3 regions of the Neorhizobium sp. T25_13 genome follow, and region 1 is predicted to be linked to each of the others. Evidence: riboswitches for the same ligand, from Rfam matches in the RefSeq annotation. Region 1 holds a riboswitch; each other region holds the start of a gene.

Region 1 (6,034 bases):
GTCCCGCGCTGCCCGCATGCCCATCACGGCCGCTTCCAGAAGCGAGTTGCTGGCGAGCCGGTTGGCGCCGTGGAGACCGGTCGAAGCCGCCTCGCCCACCACCCAGAGACCGGACAACGAGCTGCGGCCATTCGCGTCCGTCGACACCCCGCCCATGTGGTAATGAACGGCGGGACGAACCGGAATGAGGTCGGAATTGGGATCGACGCTCGCCTCCCGGCAGAGCGCGTCGATCGCCGGAAACCGCCCGGAGAACCGGCTTCCAAGCGCCGGCCGGGCATCGAGAAAGACGCGCCCGCCGCGGGCGATCTCGGCGCTGATCGCACGGGCCACGATATCCCGCGGCGCCAGTTCGGCACCGGGTTCGCGGGCGAGAAAACGCTCGCCCCTTTCGTTGACCAGCACCGCGCCCTCGCCACGCACCGCCTCGCTCACCAGCGCCAGCGGTCGCCGCTGCGAATCGAGCGCCGTCGGGTGGAACTGCACGAATTCCATATCCGCAAGCAGCGCGCCCGCCCGTGCCGCAAGCATCACACCCTGGCCGAAATTGCCGGTCGGATTGGTGGTCGCGTCATAAAGTCCACCGAGACCGCCGGTCGCCAGAACCACCCGCGAGGTCGGAACAACTACTGCGCCCGACCCCGCCGCGCAGAGCAGGCCGGACACTGCGCCGCCATCCGTCAAAAGCCGACGAGCCTCGACACCATCGAGCACCGTGATCGACGGTGTCCTGGAAACGGCTTCGACCAAAGCCCGGACGATCGCCGCACCCGAGCCGTCGCCCGCCACATGCACGATACGGCGGCGCGAATGGGCTGCCTCCAGGCCGAGCGAAAGCGAACCATCGGCCGCCCGGTCGAAGCGGACGCCGAATTTTTCGAGGATGGCAATGGCGTTCGGGGCTTGCCTCAGGATGGAAGCCGCCACAGTCGGATCACAAAGTCCGTCGCCGGCTGCGAGCGTATCGGCCAGATGCAGGTCCGCGCTGTCGTCGGGCCCGAGGCTGGCAGCTATGCCGCCCTGCGCCCAGGCGCTCGACGTTTCCGCACCCAAGGCGGCGCGGGTGATCAGCACGACGGGCTGCGGCGCCAAGGTCAACGCCGTCACCAGCCCCGCCAGGCCGCTGCCGACGATCGCGACGCGGCCGGCGAGATGGTCGAGGATTTCGGTCATATGGCGAGCATCCTCTCGACTGCGCGGCGGGCGGCAACCGCGATCGACGGATCGACGGTCACCTCGTGCCGGTTTTCCTCCAGCGCCTTGCGGATGTTTGCGAGCGTGATGCGCTTCATGTGCGGGCAGAGATTGCAGGGCCGCACGAACTCCACATCCGGGTGATGCACGGCAACGTTGTCGCTCATCGAGCACTCCGTCAGAAGCACGACGCGGGCCGGCTTCTTCTGGCCGACATAATCGGACATGACGGCGGTAGAACCGGCAAAGTCGGCCTCGGCCACCACTTCCGGCGGGCATTCCGGATGCGCCAGAACCACCACGCCCGGATGCGCCTCGCGCAGATCGCGGACATCCTGCGCGTTGAACAGCTCGTGCACTTCGCAATGGCCATGCCAGGCGATGATCTCGACATCCGTTTCCCGCGCCACGTTCTGCGCCAGGTATTCGTCCGGGATCATCAGTACTTTCGGAACGCCGAGCGATTCCACCACCTGCTTGGCATTGCCGGAGGTGCAGCAGATATCAGATGCCGCCTTCACCGCCGCCGAAGTGTTCACATAGGTGATGATCGGCACGCCGGGATGCGCCTGCCGCAGCAGCGCGATGTCCGCGGGCGTGATCGAATCCGCCAGCGAACAGCCCGCCTCCATGTCAGGGATCAGCACGGTCTTTCCGGGGTTCAGCAGCTTTGCCGTCTCTGCCATGAAATGCACGCCGGCGAGCACGATGACATCCGCATCCACGTCGATCGCCTTGCGGGCGAGCGCCAGGCTGTCACCGACGATATCCGCGACGCCATGGAAGATTTCCGGCGTCTGATAGTTGTGAGCGAGGATGACGGCGTTGCGGGTGCGCTTCAACTCAAGGATCGCTGCGACATCCGCCTCGTAGCTCATCCACTCGGCCTTGGGGATGACACGGCTAACACGATCGTAAAGCTGGGAAACCGAAAGCGGAGAATTCATCAGCAGCTCCTTTTATACTCGAAGTGAGTATATCCGGCGCAGAGACATATTCTCGATTCGAGTTTATGTCAATTACGTGAAAGCGGAAGTTTCGAACCGGAAAGCGCACGCTCTTCGAGGACCGCATGACGGTAGCGGAAAAGCTTGGCCGGCCTCCCGCCGGTTTCGCTGGTCGCCTCGCCGGTTTCCTCGATCAGCTCCTGCTGGTCGATCAGCCGGCGGAAATTCGGCTTGTGCAGCGTCAAGCCAGCCAGTGCCTCGACGGTGCGCTGCAATTGCGACAGCGTAAAACTTTCAGGCATCAATTCGAAGACCACCGGGCGGTATTTGATCTTGGCGCGCAGCCGCGCGATCCCGGTCGCCAGGATGCGGCGGTGGTCGGCAAACATCGAACGCCCGAAACTTTTGGTCGGCGGACAACCGGCCTCGGTCACCAGCCCTGCCTCATACATCAGTTCGTAACGCTGCAGGCCGAGATCCTCGTTCCATGCGGCGCCGTCGAGGCCGAAGGCAAAATCGACACGGCGCCGGCGGTGTTCGCGGCGCGCCGTTTCCGAAGCGACCCAATCCTGCAGGCGGTCGGTGATGGCCGCCTGTATCTCCGGCCTGCCCCCGCGATGGTCTTCCCAGGGGAAATATTCGTACCAGCCGTGCCAACCGGGTTTTCCGGCACCGGGTGCGGCCTGCTCGCGGACCAGGCCGAGATAGCTGATCGAGATCGTCCGCCCCTCGGCATCCTCATGGGTCCGGTCGCGGTCGGCGAAGGTATAGAGCTGTTCGAGATAACCGAGCGGATGGCCGGTCTGGTCCCCCACCCATTCGCGAAGCCCGGCCTGCAGGCTCCTGTGCCCAAGCTCGAAAGGCCCGGATGGCAGCGCATCGCCGGAGCGAACCGTCATCACGCGCGGCTCGTCGCCGGTCACGGCGGACAGAACCGCGATCAGTTCCGCATGGGCAAGTCCGATGGTCAAGCAAACTCCGAAGTGCGTAACGTGAAAAGCCTGTCTGGCATGAAAATCACGTTACGCGAACCCCGGCGTTCAAATCAAACAATATCAGCAGCTTGGCTTACTTGATTTCGACCGCGAGATCCCCGATCGGCGGCACGGTCTTGATCAGTCCCATTTCCTGCATGAAGGCGGCGAAGCGCTGATAGCGGCCTTGGTCGAGTGCGGCCGGACGCTTGGCAAAGCGCGGCAGCGTGTCGAAGAACGCGGTGCGGTTCAGTTCGTCATCGAGGTTGGGATAGGCCTTGACGAAAAGCTGCCAAGCCTCCTGCGGATGGTTGGTGATGTAGATCGAAGCCTGCTCGACGGCATGCAGGAAACGCGGCAGCCGGTTATCGGCGGCAGAATCGCGGCGGGTGACGAAGATCAGCTCGTCATAGGCCGGAACGCCGTGCTCTTCCGGGAAGAAGGCGCGACCCGGATGGCCCTCGATCTTCATCTGGGTCAGCTCGAAATTGCGGAAACCGCCGAGCGTCGCATCCACCTTGCCGCCGATCAGCGACGGTGACAGCGAAAAATTGACGTTGATCAGTTCCACATCGCCGTTCGAAAGCCCTTCGGAGGCCAGCATGCGCTTCAGCATCGCATCCTCGAAACCGGTGACGGAAAAGCCGACCTTCTTGCCCTTCAGGTCCTTGAGGCTCTTGATCGGACCGTCCGCCAGCACCGTGACGGTGTTCAAGGGCGTCTCGACCAGCGTGCCGAACCGCACCAGCGGCAGCCCTGCCTCATGGTCGAGATAGAGATTGGGCTGGTAGTGGATGCCGATATCCGCCTGGCCGGCCGAAACCAGCCGCGGCACCGCGGAGGCGTCTGACGGCGGGATGAGCTCGACGTCGAGATTGGCATCGGCAAACAGCCCGCGCTGCTTGGCGATGGCCATCGGCGCGTGGTCCGGATTGACGAACCATTCGAGCAGCACGCTGAGCTTGTCGGCGGCCTGCGCAGAAACGGGCGCAGCCAGACTGGCCAGCGCAATGAAGGACGCGGTGAGGATACGGATCATGATCGGACGGAACTCCCTGATGCGGATGAAGATGAAGGGTCGGCTTCGCTGGCCCACGGGGCGAGCCCGGCGGTCAGCCGGTCGATAAGAAGCCGTAGAATGAGGGTAAGGATTGCCAATATGGTCATCGCCGCGAACACCGTGTCGGTCTGCATGCGGGCATTGGCCTGGATCATCACGAAGCCGAGCCCGCCGGACGCGCCGACCCATTCCCCGACGACCGCACCAAGCGGCGCAAGCGGGGCAGCGACCCGAAGACCGGAGACGAGGCTCGGGATCGCCAGCGGCACGCGCATCGACACCAGCGTCTGCCAGTGGTTCGCGCCCTCCAGCGAGACGGCGTCGAGGATTTCCTGGTCGGTGCGACGAAGACCATCGGCAAAGGCCGACGCGACCGGAAAGAAGATGATGATCGTCGTCATCGCCACTTTCGAGGCCAGCCCGAAACCCAGCCAGAGAACCAGGATCGGCGCCAGCACGAAGACGGGAAAGGCCTGCAGGATCAGCACCATCGGCCAGACGAGACGACCAAGCCGCGGCAACGCGGCGACGCCGAAGGCCGTGGCGATGCCGAGGCCTGCGCCGATCGCCAAACCGAACACGATTTCCGTCAGCGTCACGAGGCCGTTCTGCAGCAGGAAACCCGGCTGCCGCCCGAAGGCGGAAGCAACGGCAATCGGAGACGGCAGAATGTAACGGGGCGGAGCAAACAGCCAGACGCCCGCTTGCCAGAGGGCGACAAGCAGGACGAGGCCGATGACCGCATGGGACGCGCGCATGATGCTACGCGCCGAACCTGCACGCCGGGACCGGATATCCTCGCGGAACCACGGGAAGAATGGATGTCATCGGTCGATCTCCAGATCAGTCAATCACGGAGATCCAGGTGAAGCGGAGAAGAGAAAGTATCGTCGAATGACGCTTATTTCCGTTCCTACGCCGGCATGACCCGGATCAGGTTCAAGGGTCCGGCTCACCGCCATCTCAGCATCGTCAAGATGCCCCCCTCGGAATAAGACGATAACTGTCGGTTTTCAGTATGCCTGTCAAGCGGACCGGCCTACCCGCCCGCAATCCTCTCCAGTTTACCGCGCGTAGAGACGGTCGAGGCGGACCACCCTGCCCAGCAAAGCCAGCGCGATGACCGTGAAGAGGATCAGGACGGCCGAGATGGCATGCGCGGTCGGCTCCAGGCTGAAGGTCGATTCCGCGTAGATGCGGACCGGCAGAGTCGTCAGGCGGGCGGTGGTGAGAAAGCTCGTCACCGTCACCTCGCCGAAGCTCAGCAGGAAGCCGACGATACCGGCCGCAAACAGTCCCGGCGCCAGACCCGGCATGATGATCAGGAAAAACCGCCGCACCGGGCTTGCCCCGAGGCTCGCCGCCGCCTCCTCCTGCGCCCGGTCGAGCCCCATGACCGAGGTGGTCAGAAGCGTGATCGCAAACGGCAGGATGACGATCACATGGATCGCCACGAGGCCGAGGAAGGGCGGAATGATCAGGTAGATCTGCAAGAGCCGCAGCATTCCGACCCCGATCGCCACGTGGGGCAGCGACATCGGCAGCAGCCAGAAAGCCAGGAGCGCGGAGCGACCCTTGAACGGATAACGGGCGAGCGCGAAGGCCGCCGGCAGCGAAAGCGAAAGCGCCACCAGCATCGAGGTGACGGCAAGCCGCACCGACACCCAGAAGGCATCCGCATAGGTTCCGGCAAAAAACACCGCCTCGTACCATTTGAGGGTGAAACCGCGGAAGCCGGAAGCGGTCGCCTGCGGCACGTCGTTGAAACTCTGGATGCAGACCAGCACCAGCGGCAGCAGCAGGAGCAGCAGCGAGATGGCGAGCAGCAGTTTTGAAACGATCGGCCCGAGGATGTTGAT
Region 2 (6,034 bases), on a different contig from region 1:
GGGAAAGCTGACCTTGAGAAGGCCCGCTCCGCGTTCATCAAGCTCGGCGGAGATGGCGAGCTTCCTCTTCTCCCCAGCGGGGAGAAGGTGGCCCGCAGGGCTTGACGAGGCGGGGGACCTGATCACCGAAACCGGCCGCCAGGGTCCCACTGGATGAACCTCCGGACACCATCCCGGCATGAAGCCAAGTGCGGTCGTGCGGATCAGGCGGAGACCTTGGCTGTTCATCAGCCGCGGACGCCAGCGGGCACGAGGCCCGGTCTTTCCCAGATGCGGTTTAAGGGCTCGAAAGCAGATCGACAGGGTTTCGCTGCCGGTCAGTTCCACCGCGACTTCATGGCTTTCGAACATGCTTGCCGAGGATAGGATCAGCGTCTCGCCGAGAAACACTTCGGCGACGGTTGCAAGCCCGGCAAACCGCAGGATCGCCGGCCCAGGCGTTTCACCGGCAAGCGGACAGCGATACCAGGCATCATTGTCGATCAGCGGCTCGGGATTGCTGCGGTCGAAGCGGCCGGCAGCCTCCAGGGCGGCGGCGGCCGTGCCGGGCACCATGGCCGGGAGGAATTCCAGGTCCGGAGGAAGATCGGACGGCAGGGTGTAGGCGCCAGGCTCCGTCAACGCCAAGGACCAGCCCTCGGCAAGAAGGCTGGTCCTTGATCCGATCGGGATAAGAAGGCTCACGCGGCCTCGCGGGCGTGGCTCAGCGTCGATGCCAGGTCCCCCATCAGCAGGTCCCAGGCGTCGGCGGCCGGATCGAGCGCTGTTGCCAGCGGTTCGAACTTCTTGCGGGTCAGGGCGCGGGCAAGCTGGAACTGGGTGGATTTAGCCACTTCCGAAATCCTCAGCGCCTGCCGTTCAGGCTGGGCGAACGCCTTGTGGTTCAGCCAGGCGAGATGGCTTGCCAGCAGTTCGAAATTGGCGCCGATCTGCCGGAGCGTGTTGAACGCGTATTTGTGAAAGAAGCCGAAATCCCTCTCGGCGATCCGCTCCACCTGCGCCGGGAAGACTTTGCCGAACGCGCGGATCGGATTCTCCTCCGGCCGCCGGGGAAAATGATGCCTGAGCAGCTTCCACGCGGTTTCGCGAATTTCCCTCGCATCCGGATAGGCGGCGGGGAACTTGGCAAATTCGGTATAGGGCAGGAAGGGCAGCGCCTCCGGGCTGGCGTTCAACTGGAACAGGCCATCGAAATCTTCGCCGGAAAGGGTGAAGAAGCCGCCATTGTGGAAATAGTCGAGCTCGCGGCGTTCGAGGTCCAGCCGGTTGATCGCGACCGTCGTCTTGCCGTGTTCCTGGCGATAGGCGACGCCGCGCGTATCGGGCAGGTAAAAACTGTCGAGTTCGAGCAGCGTCAACCGGCCGCGGCGGATCTGTTCCGCAACATGCCATTCCGGCCGGTCGAAGATCGCCAGTTCGGTCACGCGGATGCCGAACAGGGTCTCCAGGTCTTCGAGCGGCACCTTGAAGAAGGTGAACTGGTCGCCCTCGAAATCCTGGGTCAGGGTGAAACCGAGCATGGCTTCCGGCGGCAGGCCCTGCGCCGAAAGCACCTCTATCCACAGATCGACGTAACAATTCGTCTCCGGCCATATGCGCTCGGCCGAATGCAGCGCATGGGTCCTGTAGTTCGCCGGATCAAGCGCCGGAAATACCGCCGTCATTGGATCAGCCCCAGAGCGCGGCGCGGACGGAGCCCGGCCACTCTTTTAAGTCCAGACCGTGGGTGTGGAAGAGCGCAAGCGCGATGCGCTCGAGGCCGAAACCGACGCAGGCCGTGTGAGCGACGCTGCCATCCTCCAGGTTGAGGCCCCATTTCAGGCCGAAACTGTCCTGATGATAGTTGAAGCTCATGCAGGCGGTCGGCTTGGCGACGGAGGTGATCGGGATCAGGAGCTCGAACTTCAGGTTCTGGTCGCGCTGGTTGTTGACCAGCATCTTGCCGGCGCGGCCGAAGAACGGGTCGTTGGCGATGTCGATCTCCACCTCGAGGCCGAGCGACTTCATCATCTCGACGCCGCGATCCATCCACAGCTGGCGGAAATCGGTGACGTGGCTTTCGGTCCCCATGCAGACATATTCGCGCATGCGGAACAGCTGCTGGCGGGCCGGATCCTTGGAGGGCTCGTGGCGGAAGCAGTAGCTCTGCAGGTCGAAGAGGGCGCCGCCGGCGGGCAGGCTGCCGCGGCGCGCAACGGTCGGATAGAGCGGATAGCAGGCCGCCGGCGTTAGCACGATGTCGGTCGCTTCCTGGCCCTTGGTCCAGTCCTCCTCGCCGACTTCCATGCATTTCAGCAGGCTCATATGGTCGAGTTCGTTGCCGCAGAACGAATGCACCGTGCCGGCGAGCTGCGGGAAGCTCTTCATATAGCCGCTGGTCTCGAAGAAGGCGCGGTTCATGCCCGGCGGGAAGCGCATCGCCTCGGCACCGTCGCTGCCGCCGACCTTGTCGATCAGCCGCTCGAAGGCGGCGATGACGTCTTCGAACTGGCCGCTGCGGCCATACAATCCGTCGACGCCCGTCTCGATCAGCAGGCCTGCATCGAACAGTCGGTCGAGAAATGAAACTTGCATATCCATGGCTTTACCTCATTCTTTTCAATGGTTTACATATGAAATGATCGGGGCGTCAGCCGAGCAGGCTGGTGTCCGGTTTCTGAACGAGCAGCATGGTCGACGTGTTGCCGAGGATGCGGTCGTTGGAAATCATCAGCTGGGCGGAATGCGCGTCGCGCAGATGCCGGCCGAGACTGTAGGGCGTGCCGTTCTTGTAGCCCATGATGCCGCAGATGATCATCGCCTGGTTGATGATGGTCAGGATGGTCTCGGAGGAAGCCAGCTTGACGTTATTCATGGCGATCGAAAACGCCATCGACGACAGCTGGTCGTGATCCGCCTTGGCATCCGCGTAGATCCTGAGGCCGGAGAGGATGCCGGCCTTGAGGAGCTGCAGCAGGTTCGAGGCTTCGGCGAGCCTCAGCGCGCCGGGCGGCTGGGTGCCGCCGGCCTTGCGGGCGGCGGCACGCACGAAGGCCTGCGCGCGCAGTACCGCGTCGGCGGCGATCCCGTACCAGACCGCGCTCCAGAGGAGATGCGAGGTGGCGAGCATCGATTGCGCCGCGATCTCGGCGAACGGCTTTGGAAAGATCTGGACGGACGGCGCCTCGCCCCTGAAGAGGAAACCGTCGGAGCAGGTGCCGCGCATGCCGAGCGTATCCCAGTCGACGGTCTTCTGCAGGGTATACTGGCCTTGCTTGAAGACGGTCATGACCTGGTCGGTCGGTGCGGCCTTCTCGTTGGAGCGCGAGGTGACCATGATCGCATCGGCGTGGGCGCCGTAGGAAATCACCGTCGCATCCTTGGTCAAGCGGCAGACGTCGCCGTCGACCTCGATCGCGCAGATGGAGTTGCGCATATTGCCGCCGATGCCGCCCTCGGTCGTCGCGGAGGCGACGAGAAGCTGGCGGCCGGCAAGCTCGCGCATGAAATCCCGATGCCATTCGCTGTCGCCACCGTGCTCCACGAGGCTCGAAACCTTGATCTGGTGCATGGCGAAAACCATGGCGCTCGCGGCGCAGGCCTGTCCCAGGATGGAGCAGACCTCGGCGATCTCGGCGATCGAAGCACCCTCGCCGCCGAACGCGGCCGGGATCTGGATGCCGATCAGGCGCTCGGCTTTCATGGCATCGACCGCCTCGCGGGGGAAGCGGCCGTCATGATCGACGCGGTCGGCAAATTCGGCCGCTACGGCTGCCACGCGGTGAGCGCGGGCGCTCAGGCTCATGTCGGCGGCAAAGGCGGGGAGGCTCATCTCAAGCGGCCTCGCGCGCTTTCAGGATATGCGAAACCGTCTGCTCGATCGCGGCTATGCTGGCGAAGGACTTGCGGTTCAAAAGGCTGTCGGGAAACTCGATGTCGAAGGCCTCTTCCAGGCCGAGCATCAGTTGTACGGATGCAAATGAGGAGAGGCCGGCCGCATAAAGATCGGCGCCGTCTTCCAACTCGGTCACCGCGACCGGAAGGCCGCCTACACGTGTGAGCAATTCGCGAATGGTCTCGTTCATCTCGACATCTCCGGATCGTTCAAATTCTGCGTTCATCGCTGGGGACGTTATTACGCAGGAAAGCATAAGATTCCGGTAATAAACGTCGTGAAGTTAGGGCTGCGGGATTCCGTAAAATCCGATCGATCGCCATCCGCATGCCCCGGCTTGACATCAACGGCCCGCGGGTTTCTGATGGCGCCATTCACCAGGGGGGTCCCGCCAAGGGGCTGAGATACTGCTGGTCGGACCGGCTTTGGCCGGCCGAGGCGCAGTGACCCGTTGAACCTGATCCAGTTCATACTGGCGTAGGGACGGTGCGGGCGCTGCGGCAGCGAGGGCGGGAAACCGTCCTTCGGATTCCGGGGTGTTTTTCCATCATTCCAACACTGGAACTGGGTCTCCAAACGTCAAACCTTGGAGCCTTGAGCCATGAATATTGCAACCACCAAGCTCACCCCGGTCGTCACCACCGGCCCGCTTCCCGCTTCCACGAAGGTCCTGAAAGCAGGAACGATCCACCCGGACATCCGCGTGCCGATGCGCCAGATCGCGTTGCATCCGACCTCCGGCGAGCCGCCGGTCACCGTCTACGATTCCTCCGGTCCCTATACCGCCGAAGGCGCCGCGATCAGCATCGATGCCGGCCTGCCTCGCCTGCGCGAAAGCTGGATTGTCGCCCGCGGCGATGTCGAAACCTATGAAGGCCGCATCGTCAGGCCGGAGGACAACGGCTTCGTGTCCGGCAGCCACCTGACGCCGGAATTCCCGGTCCGCAACCAGCCCTTCAAGGCGACGGCGGGCAGGGCCGTCACCCAGCTCGCCTATGCGCGGGCCGGCATCGTCACGCCGGAGATGGAATTCGTCGCCATCCGCGAGAACCTCGGCCGGCAGGCGGCCAGCGAGCCGCTCATCCGCGACGGCGAAAGTTTCGGCGCCCATGTGCCGGACTTCGTGACCCCCGAATTCGTTCGGCGCGAAGTCGCCGAAGGCCGGGCGATCATTCCCGCCAATATCAACCATCCCGAATCCGAACCGATGATCATCGGCCGCAACTTCCTGGTGAAGATCAATGCCAATATCGGCAATTCGGCCGTCACCTCGTCGATGGCCGAGGAAGTCGAGAAGATGGTCTGGGCGATCCGCTGGGGCGCCGATACGGTCATGGACCTGTCGACCGGCCGCAACATCCACAATATCCGCGACTGGATCATCCGCAATTCGCCGGTGCCGATCGGCACCGTGCCGCTCTACCAGGCGCTCGAAAAGGTGAACGGCATTGCCGAGGACCTGACCTGGGAGGTCTATCGCGACACGCTGATCGAACAGGCCGAACAGGGCGTCGACTATTTCACCATCCATGCCGGCGTGCGGCTCGCCTATATCCCGCTCACCGTCAACCGCGTCACCGGCATCGTTTCCCGCGGCGGCTCGATCATGGCCAAGTGGTGTCTGCACCACCACAAGGAGAGTTTCCTCTACGAACATTTCGAGGAAATCTGCGACATCGCCCGGGCCTATGACGTCTCGTTCTCGCTCGGCGATGGTCTTCGCCCGGGTTCGATCGCCGATGCCAACGATGCGGCCCAGTTCGCGGAACTGGAGACCCTCGGGGAGCTGACGAAGATCGCCTGGGCGAAGGATTGCCAGGTGATGATCGAAGGCCCCGGCCATGTGCCGATGCACAAAATCAAGGCCAACATGGACAAGCAGCTTGCGGTCTGCGGCGAAGCGCCGTTCTATACGCTCGGGCCGCTGACCACCGATATCGCGCCGGGCTACGACCACATCACGTCGGGCATCGGGGCGGCGATGATCGGCTGGTTCGGCACCGCCATGCTCTGCTACGTGACGCCGAAGGAACATCTCGGCTTGCCGGATCGCAACGACGTCAAGGTGGGCGTCATCACCTACAAGATCGCAGCACATGCGGCCGATCTCGCCAAGGGCCATCCCGCGGCGCAGGTGCGCGACGACGCGCTGTCGCGCGC
Region 3 (6,034 bases), on a different contig from region 1:
GCGTTCCCCGGTCGGCTTTCGAGAATTTTCCGATGCCGCGCAACACGGCCGTTTTCGCGCCGACATTCAGCGGCGAGGGCGTTATCCGCTCCGACGATATCATGGCGGACCCACGCTACGGCCGGAATGATCCGTATTTCGGCATGCCGAAGGGGCATCTGCCGGTGCGCAGCTATCTTACGGTTCCGGTGATCTCCCGCTCCGGCGAAGTGCTCGGCGGCCTTTTCTTCGGCCATGCCGAGCCGGCTCAGTTCCGCGAGGAGCATGAGCGGCTGGTGGTGGGGGCTGCCGGCCAGGTGGCGATCGCCATCGATAATGCGCGGCTCTTCCGTGCGGCGGAGCGCGACCTGACAGAACGCCAGCGCGCCGAAGAGGCGCTGCAGGTGCTGAACGCCGGCCTCGAACAGAAGATCGCCTCCGAAATCTCCGAGCGCATGAAGATGGAAGAGGCGCTGCGCCAGAGCCAGAAGATGGAAGCGCTCGGCCAGCTGACAGGTGGCGTCGCGCACGACTTCAACAACCTGCTGCAGGTGATTTCCGGCAATCTTCAGCTTCTCGCCAAGGACGTTGCCGGCAACGAGCGCGCCGGGCGCCGGGTGGAGAATGCGCTTGCCGGGGTGCAGCGTGGTTCCAAGCTCGCAAGTCAGTTGCTCGCCTTCGGCCGTCGCCAGCCGTTGGAGCCGAAGGTCGTTAATATCGGCCGGTTCCTGACCGGCATGGAAGAGCTGCTGCGCCGAACGCTCGGCGAGGATATCGAGGTCGAGACGGTCCGCTCCGGCGGCCTCTGGAATGTACTGGTCGACCCGACCCAGATCGAGAATGCGCTCCTCAACCTCGCGATCAACGCCCGCGACGCGATGGAAGGCGGCGGCAAGCTGACGATCGAGGCGGGCAACGCTTTTCTTGACGACAATTATGTGCGCCAGCATGCGGACGTGCCGGCCGGCCAATATGTCATGCTGGCGGTGACCGACACAGGCACCGGCATGACGCCGGAGGTGATGGAACAGGTGTTCGAGCCGTTCTTCTCGACGAAGCCCATCGGCAAGGGCACCGGCCTCGGCCTCTCGATGGTCTACGGTTTCGTCAAGCAATCCGGCGGCCATATCAAGATCTACAGCGAGCTTGGACAGGGCACGACCGTCAAGATCTACTTCCCGCGCATCCAGCGTAGCGAGGATCTCGTCACTGATGCCGATTTCGGTCCGGTGACAGGCGGCACCGAGACCATTCTGGTGGCGGAGGATGACGAGCAGGTGCGCGCCACCGTCGTCGAGCTGCTCGGCGATCTCGGTTACGCGGTGCTGAAGGCGAAGGACGCTGCGGGTGCGCTGAGTATCATCGAAAGCGGCGTGCCGGTCGATCTTCTGTTCACCGATGTTGTGATGCCCGGGCCGCTGAAGAGCACCGAGCTTGCCAGGCACGCGCGCGAGCGGATGCCGGATATCGCCGTGCTGTTCACCTCGGGTTATACGGAAAACTCGATCGTGCACGGCGGCAGGCTCGATCCCGGCGTCGAACTGCTCTCGAAACCCTATACCCGCGAAGCCCTGGCGCGAAAGATCCGCCATGTGCTGAACGGCCAGCAGCATCGCAACCGGGTGAGGGCGTCGTTCGCAGCCAAGCCGCCCGCCCCGCCGATCGGACAGCGGCCGGTTCTGCCGCGCTATTCCGTGCTGCTGGTCGAGGACGATTTCCTGATCCGCATGAGCACCGCCGATCTGCTGGCCGAACTGGGGCACCAGGTTTCCGAAGCCTCGACAGCGGAGGAGGCGATTACCATGATCGAGGCGCGTAGCTTTGACGTTGTGGTTACCGATCTCGGCCTGCCTGGTCTTTCCGGCGGTGAGTTTGCACAACAGGCGCGCAAGCTATCTCCCGATGTCGGTATCGTATTCGCGACCGGCAACGACCGCATTCCGGACGAAGCGGCAGTAGAAGGCGCGGTGCTTCTGAAGAAGCCCTACGGCAGCCAGGAGATCGCAATAGCCTTCGAGAAGATTGCAGTGCAGAAGGGCTGAGAACCAGTCGTCTCGCCCTTACCACCACTCGTAAAAATGCGATACCGGCCCGTGGCCGGTGCCGACGGTGAGGGTATCGGCGGCGGCGATCGCGCCGGCGAGATAGGTCTTGGCGACGGCGACCGCCTGCGCGGGCGATGCGCCCTTTGCAAGCTCGGCGGCGATTGCGCTGGACAGCGTGCAGCCGGTGCCGTGGGTGTTTCTGGTCGCGGTGCGCTTGCCCTCGAACCAGTGGACGCCGATAACGTCCGCCAATACGTCCGGGCTGTCTTCGCCTTCCAGATGACCGCCCTTCACCAGGACTGCCTTAGGCCCGATCTTCAGCAGTCGCTCGGCTTGAGCTGCCATCCCTTCGCGGGTCGTGGCGATCGTTTCGCCGAGCAGCGCTGCGGCTTCGGGGAGGTTGGGGGTGACGACGGTGGCGAGCGGCATCAGCTTGTAGGTGACGGCATCCACCGCGTCGAGCGCCAGCAGCGGCGAGCCGCCCTTGGCGATCATCACCGGATCGAGCACGATCGGCACGGTATCGCGATAGGGCCGCAGCACGTCGGCGACCGCCTCGGCGATCTCGGCATTGGCGATCATGCCAATCTTCACCGCGTCGACGCGCACGTCGAGAAAAATGGTGCGGATCTGGTTTGCGACGAAGGCGGCGGGCACCGCATGCATCCCGGTGACCCCTCGGGTATTCTGGGCGGTCAGCGCGGTCAGCGCCGCCATGCCATAGGTGCCGCGCGCCGCGAAGGTTTTCAGGTCCGCCTGGATGCCGGCGCCGCCGGAAGGGTCCGAGCCGGCGATCGACAGGACATTCTTGATGCTCATGCGCGCGCCCTTTCGATTTCCGCGGCAATTCTGCGGGCTGCGGCTTCAGGATCGGGCTGGCCGCAGATAGCGGAGACGACCGCGATGCCCTTGGCGCCGGCGGCGAGTGCAGGTCCGGCATGTTCCGCCTTGACGCCGCCGATCGCGACGGCCGGAACCGGCGCCATGGCGGCGATGCGCGCAAGCCCGTCGAAACCGATCGGCTGTTTATGGTCGGGTTTGGTGCCGGTCGCAAAGACGGGACCGATGCCGACATAGTCGACGATGGAAGGATCCACCCGCCGCGCCAGGTCCTCGGTCTCCACCGAGAGGCCAAGGATCATGCCATGGCCGGCGCGCTGCCGCGCCATCACTGCCACCATGTCGCTCTGGCCGACATGCAAGCCTTCGGCGCCGATCGCGATCGCCGCCTCCACGTCGTCGTTGATGATCAGGGGAACCCCGGTACCGGCCAGTACCGCCTTCAGCGCCCGGCCGGTTTCGATCATTTTTGCCGTGTCCGCCTGCTTGTCGCGGAGCTGGACGATGGTGACGCCGCCGGCGACCGCCAGCCTTGTCGTCTCGATCATGCCGATCTCGCGGCAGAGATCGGGATCAAGGACGAGGTAGACGGAAAGGTCGAAGGTCTTTTTCATGCTGCGGCGATCCTTGCCTTTGCATCGAGCGTCTCGCCGGTCAGCGCCGCGAGGCGGTCGAGGAAGATCGGCGAGAAGAAGCCGGGACCCGAGGCGGTGAAGGCCGCTTCCTCGCCCGCGACCGCGAACATCGCGAGCGCGGCGACCGTCGCCTCGAAGGGATCGTCCGCGGTGGCGGCAAAGGCGCCGACCAGGCAGGTGAGCGAGCAGCCGAGCGCTGTGACCCGCGGCATCAGGGCAGAACCGCCGAGGATGCGGACCGAACGCCGGCCGTCGGTGACGAAATCCACCTCGCCGGTAACAGCCACCACGCAGGCCTGCTGCCGGGCGATGGCGATGGCGGAGCTTTCGGCCGCCGCGACGCTGTCGCCGCTGTCGACGCCATGGCCGCTCGACTGGCTGCCGGCCAGAGCGATGATTTCCGACGCGTTGCCGCGGATGATCGTCGGCCTCAGTTCCATGAGTTCGGCGAGCGCCACGCGGCGATAGGCGGTGGCATAATGGGCGACGGGATCGAGCACCCATGGCTTGCCAGCTTCCGTGGCGGAGGCGGCCGCGGCCTTCATGCCGGCCAGGAAATCCGGCGACAGGGTGCCGATATTGATCGTCAGGGCCGAAGCGATGCGGGCGAATTCGCCGGCCTCTTCCTTCGTATGCACCATGGCGGGCGAGGCGCCGGCGGCAAGCATCACGTTGGCTGCGATGTTCATCGCTACAAAATTGGTGATGTTCTGGACAAGCGGATTTTTCGCGCGCATCGCCGTCAACAGCTGGCCGGGGGTTTCCGCAAGGAGCGTTGTCGTCTGCATGTCTGCCTCGTTCGGCGGGGCAGGCGCGGGGCGCAATGTTGAACGCCCGGACGACTCCCTCCGCCAGCATGATCTGGTTCAGGTTCTAAGGGTGCTTCTCAGCCCGGCTCTGCCGGACGCCCCTGTCTTCACCATGGCTTACAGCAAAGAGAATGCGCTTCGCCAGTGATTTTTTCTGATTTTGGGCCTTGCAGCTCTAGTCGCTAGAGGTTGTAGAGACGGGGCTCGGTCCAAACGGGAAAGAGATGATGAGCGCCACGACACAGGCACGATACAAGGTTGGCGGCATGGATTGCGCCAGCTGCGCGACGAAGATCGACACCGCGGTTCGCCGCATGCCGGGCGTCGCGGACGTGTCCGTTTCGGTTGCATCCGGCACGATGACTGTGAAACATGATGGGACGGGCGATCTTGGAGCGATCGAGAAGAAGGTCGTCGGGCTGGGGTATACGCTGAGGGCGCTGGGGCAGAGAGCGCCGGCCAACGTCGGAGCGAGCGGCCCCCTCATCCCGCCTCCGCTTCACTCGGCGGACCTCTCCCCGAGGGGAGAGGAGGACGGAGACGGTGCGGCAAGTCTTCTTCTCCCTAGCGGGGAGAAGGTGGCCGCGGAGCGGTCGGATGAGGGGGGCGGCGGGCACAGCCACGAACATGGGCAGAGTTGTGGCCACGACCCCCACCATCATGATGACGACCACGCTGCCTCAGACATCGAAGACCTGCACGGCCACGATCACGGGCCGATGGACGGGCCGTGGTGGAAATCGACAAAGGGGCGCTTGACCATCCTGGTCGGGTTCGTGTTGACGGCGGCTTACGGGCTCGGCCACCTCGTCCCTGCCTATGGCCTCTATATCTTCACCGCCGCGATGTTGGTCGGCCTCGTGCCGATCGCCCGTCGCGCGATCATGGCAGCACTTGCCGGCACGCCGTTTTCGATCGAGATGCTGATGACGATCGCCGCCGTCGGCGCTGTCATCATCGACGCGTCGGAAGAGGCGGCCGCAGTGGTTTTCCTTTTCCTCGTCGGGGAACTGCTGGAGGGGGTCGCGGCCGGCAAGGCGCGCCAGAGCATCCAGAGCCTGACGGCGCTCGCGCCGAAGAACGCGCTGCTCGAAGAAAACGGCCAGACCCGCGAAGTGCCGGCCGAGAGCCTTGCGGTTGGCGCGACCATCCTCGTGCGTCCCGGCGACCGCATTTCGGCGGACGGCGTCATCATCGCCGGCGAAAGCGCGATCGACGAAGCGCCGGTGACAGGCGAAAGCACGCCGGTTGCCAAGGGTATCGACGACACGGTGTTTGCCGGCACGATCAACGGTGATGCCGCCTTGCGGGTTCGCGTGACGGCAGCTGCCGAGGACAATACGATTGCCCGCGTGGTGCGGTTGGTCGAGGAGGCGCAGGAAAGCAAGGCCCCGACCGAACGCTTCATCGACCGGTTTTCCCGCTATTACACGCCGGGTGTCGTCGCCGTTGCGGCGCTGGTCGCCATCCTGCCGCCGCTCGCTGCCGGCGCGTCCTGGAGCGAGTGGGTCTACAAGGGCCTGGCGATCCTCTTGATCGGCTGCCCCTGCGCTCTGGTCATCTCGACGCCGGCGGCAATCGCCGCATCGCTGTCGTCAGGTGCCCGCCGCGGCCTCTTGATGAAGGGCGGCGCGGTGCTCGAAACGCTCGGCAAGATCACCGCCGTCGCGCTCGACAAGACCGGCACGCTGACGGCCGGCAGACCCCAGGTGACCGATGTCATCGC

Evidence for each region. A riboswitch is a leader RNA that binds a small molecule or an ion and turns the genes downstream of it on or off. The one in region 1 is predicted to bind thiamine pyrophosphate.
Region 2: another riboswitch for thiamine pyrophosphate. It lies ahead of thiC (phosphomethylpyrimidine synthase ThiC); the one in region 1 lies ahead of C5J22_RS12455 (ABC transporter permease).
Region 3: another riboswitch for thiamine pyrophosphate. It lies ahead of thiM (hydroxyethylthiazole kinase); the one in region 1 lies ahead of C5J22_RS12455 (ABC transporter permease).

The regions. Positions count from the first base shown of each region.
Region 1 is NZ_PVBI01000004.1:484,108-490,141, forward strand. It holds gene C5J22_RS12435 (L-aspartate oxidase) at 1-1,173, opposite strand, end outside; gene nadA (quinolinate synthase NadA) at 1,170-2,141, opposite strand; gene C5J22_RS12445 (hypothetical protein) at 2,210-3,112, opposite strand; gene C5J22_RS12450 (ABC transporter substrate-binding protein) at 3,210-4,154, opposite strand; gene C5J22_RS12455 (ABC transporter permease) at 4,151-4,933, opposite strand; TPP riboswitch at 5,069-5,172, opposite strand; gene C5J22_RS12460 (ABC transporter permease subunit) at 5,240-6,034, opposite strand, start outside.
Region 2 is NZ_PVBI01000010.1:195,559-201,592, forward strand. It holds gene C5J22_RS22860 (glycoside hydrolase family 2 protein) at 1-684, opposite strand, end outside; gene C5J22_RS22865 (DUF1839 family protein) at 681-1,664, opposite strand; gene C5J22_RS22870 (amino acid--[acyl-carrier-protein] ligase) at 1,669-2,580, opposite strand; gene C5J22_RS22875 (acyl-CoA dehydrogenase family protein) at 2,630-3,811, opposite strand; gene C5J22_RS22880 (acyl carrier protein) at 3,813-4,064, opposite strand; TPP riboswitch at 4,244-4,376, shown strand; gene thiC (phosphomethylpyrimidine synthase ThiC) at 4,476-6,034, shown strand, end outside.
Region 3 is NZ_PVBI01000015.1:9,006-15,039, reverse strand. It holds gene C5J22_RS26060 (response regulator) at 1-2,021, shown strand, start outside; gene thiD (bifunctional hydroxymethylpyrimidine kinase/phosphomethylpyrimidine kinase) at 2,040-2,843, opposite strand; gene thiE (thiamine phosphate synthase) at 2,840-3,478, opposite strand; gene thiM (hydroxyethylthiazole kinase) at 3,475-4,287, opposite strand; TPP riboswitch at 4,326-4,421, opposite strand; gene C5J22_RS26040 (heavy metal translocating P-type ATPase) at 4,536-6,034, shown strand, end outside.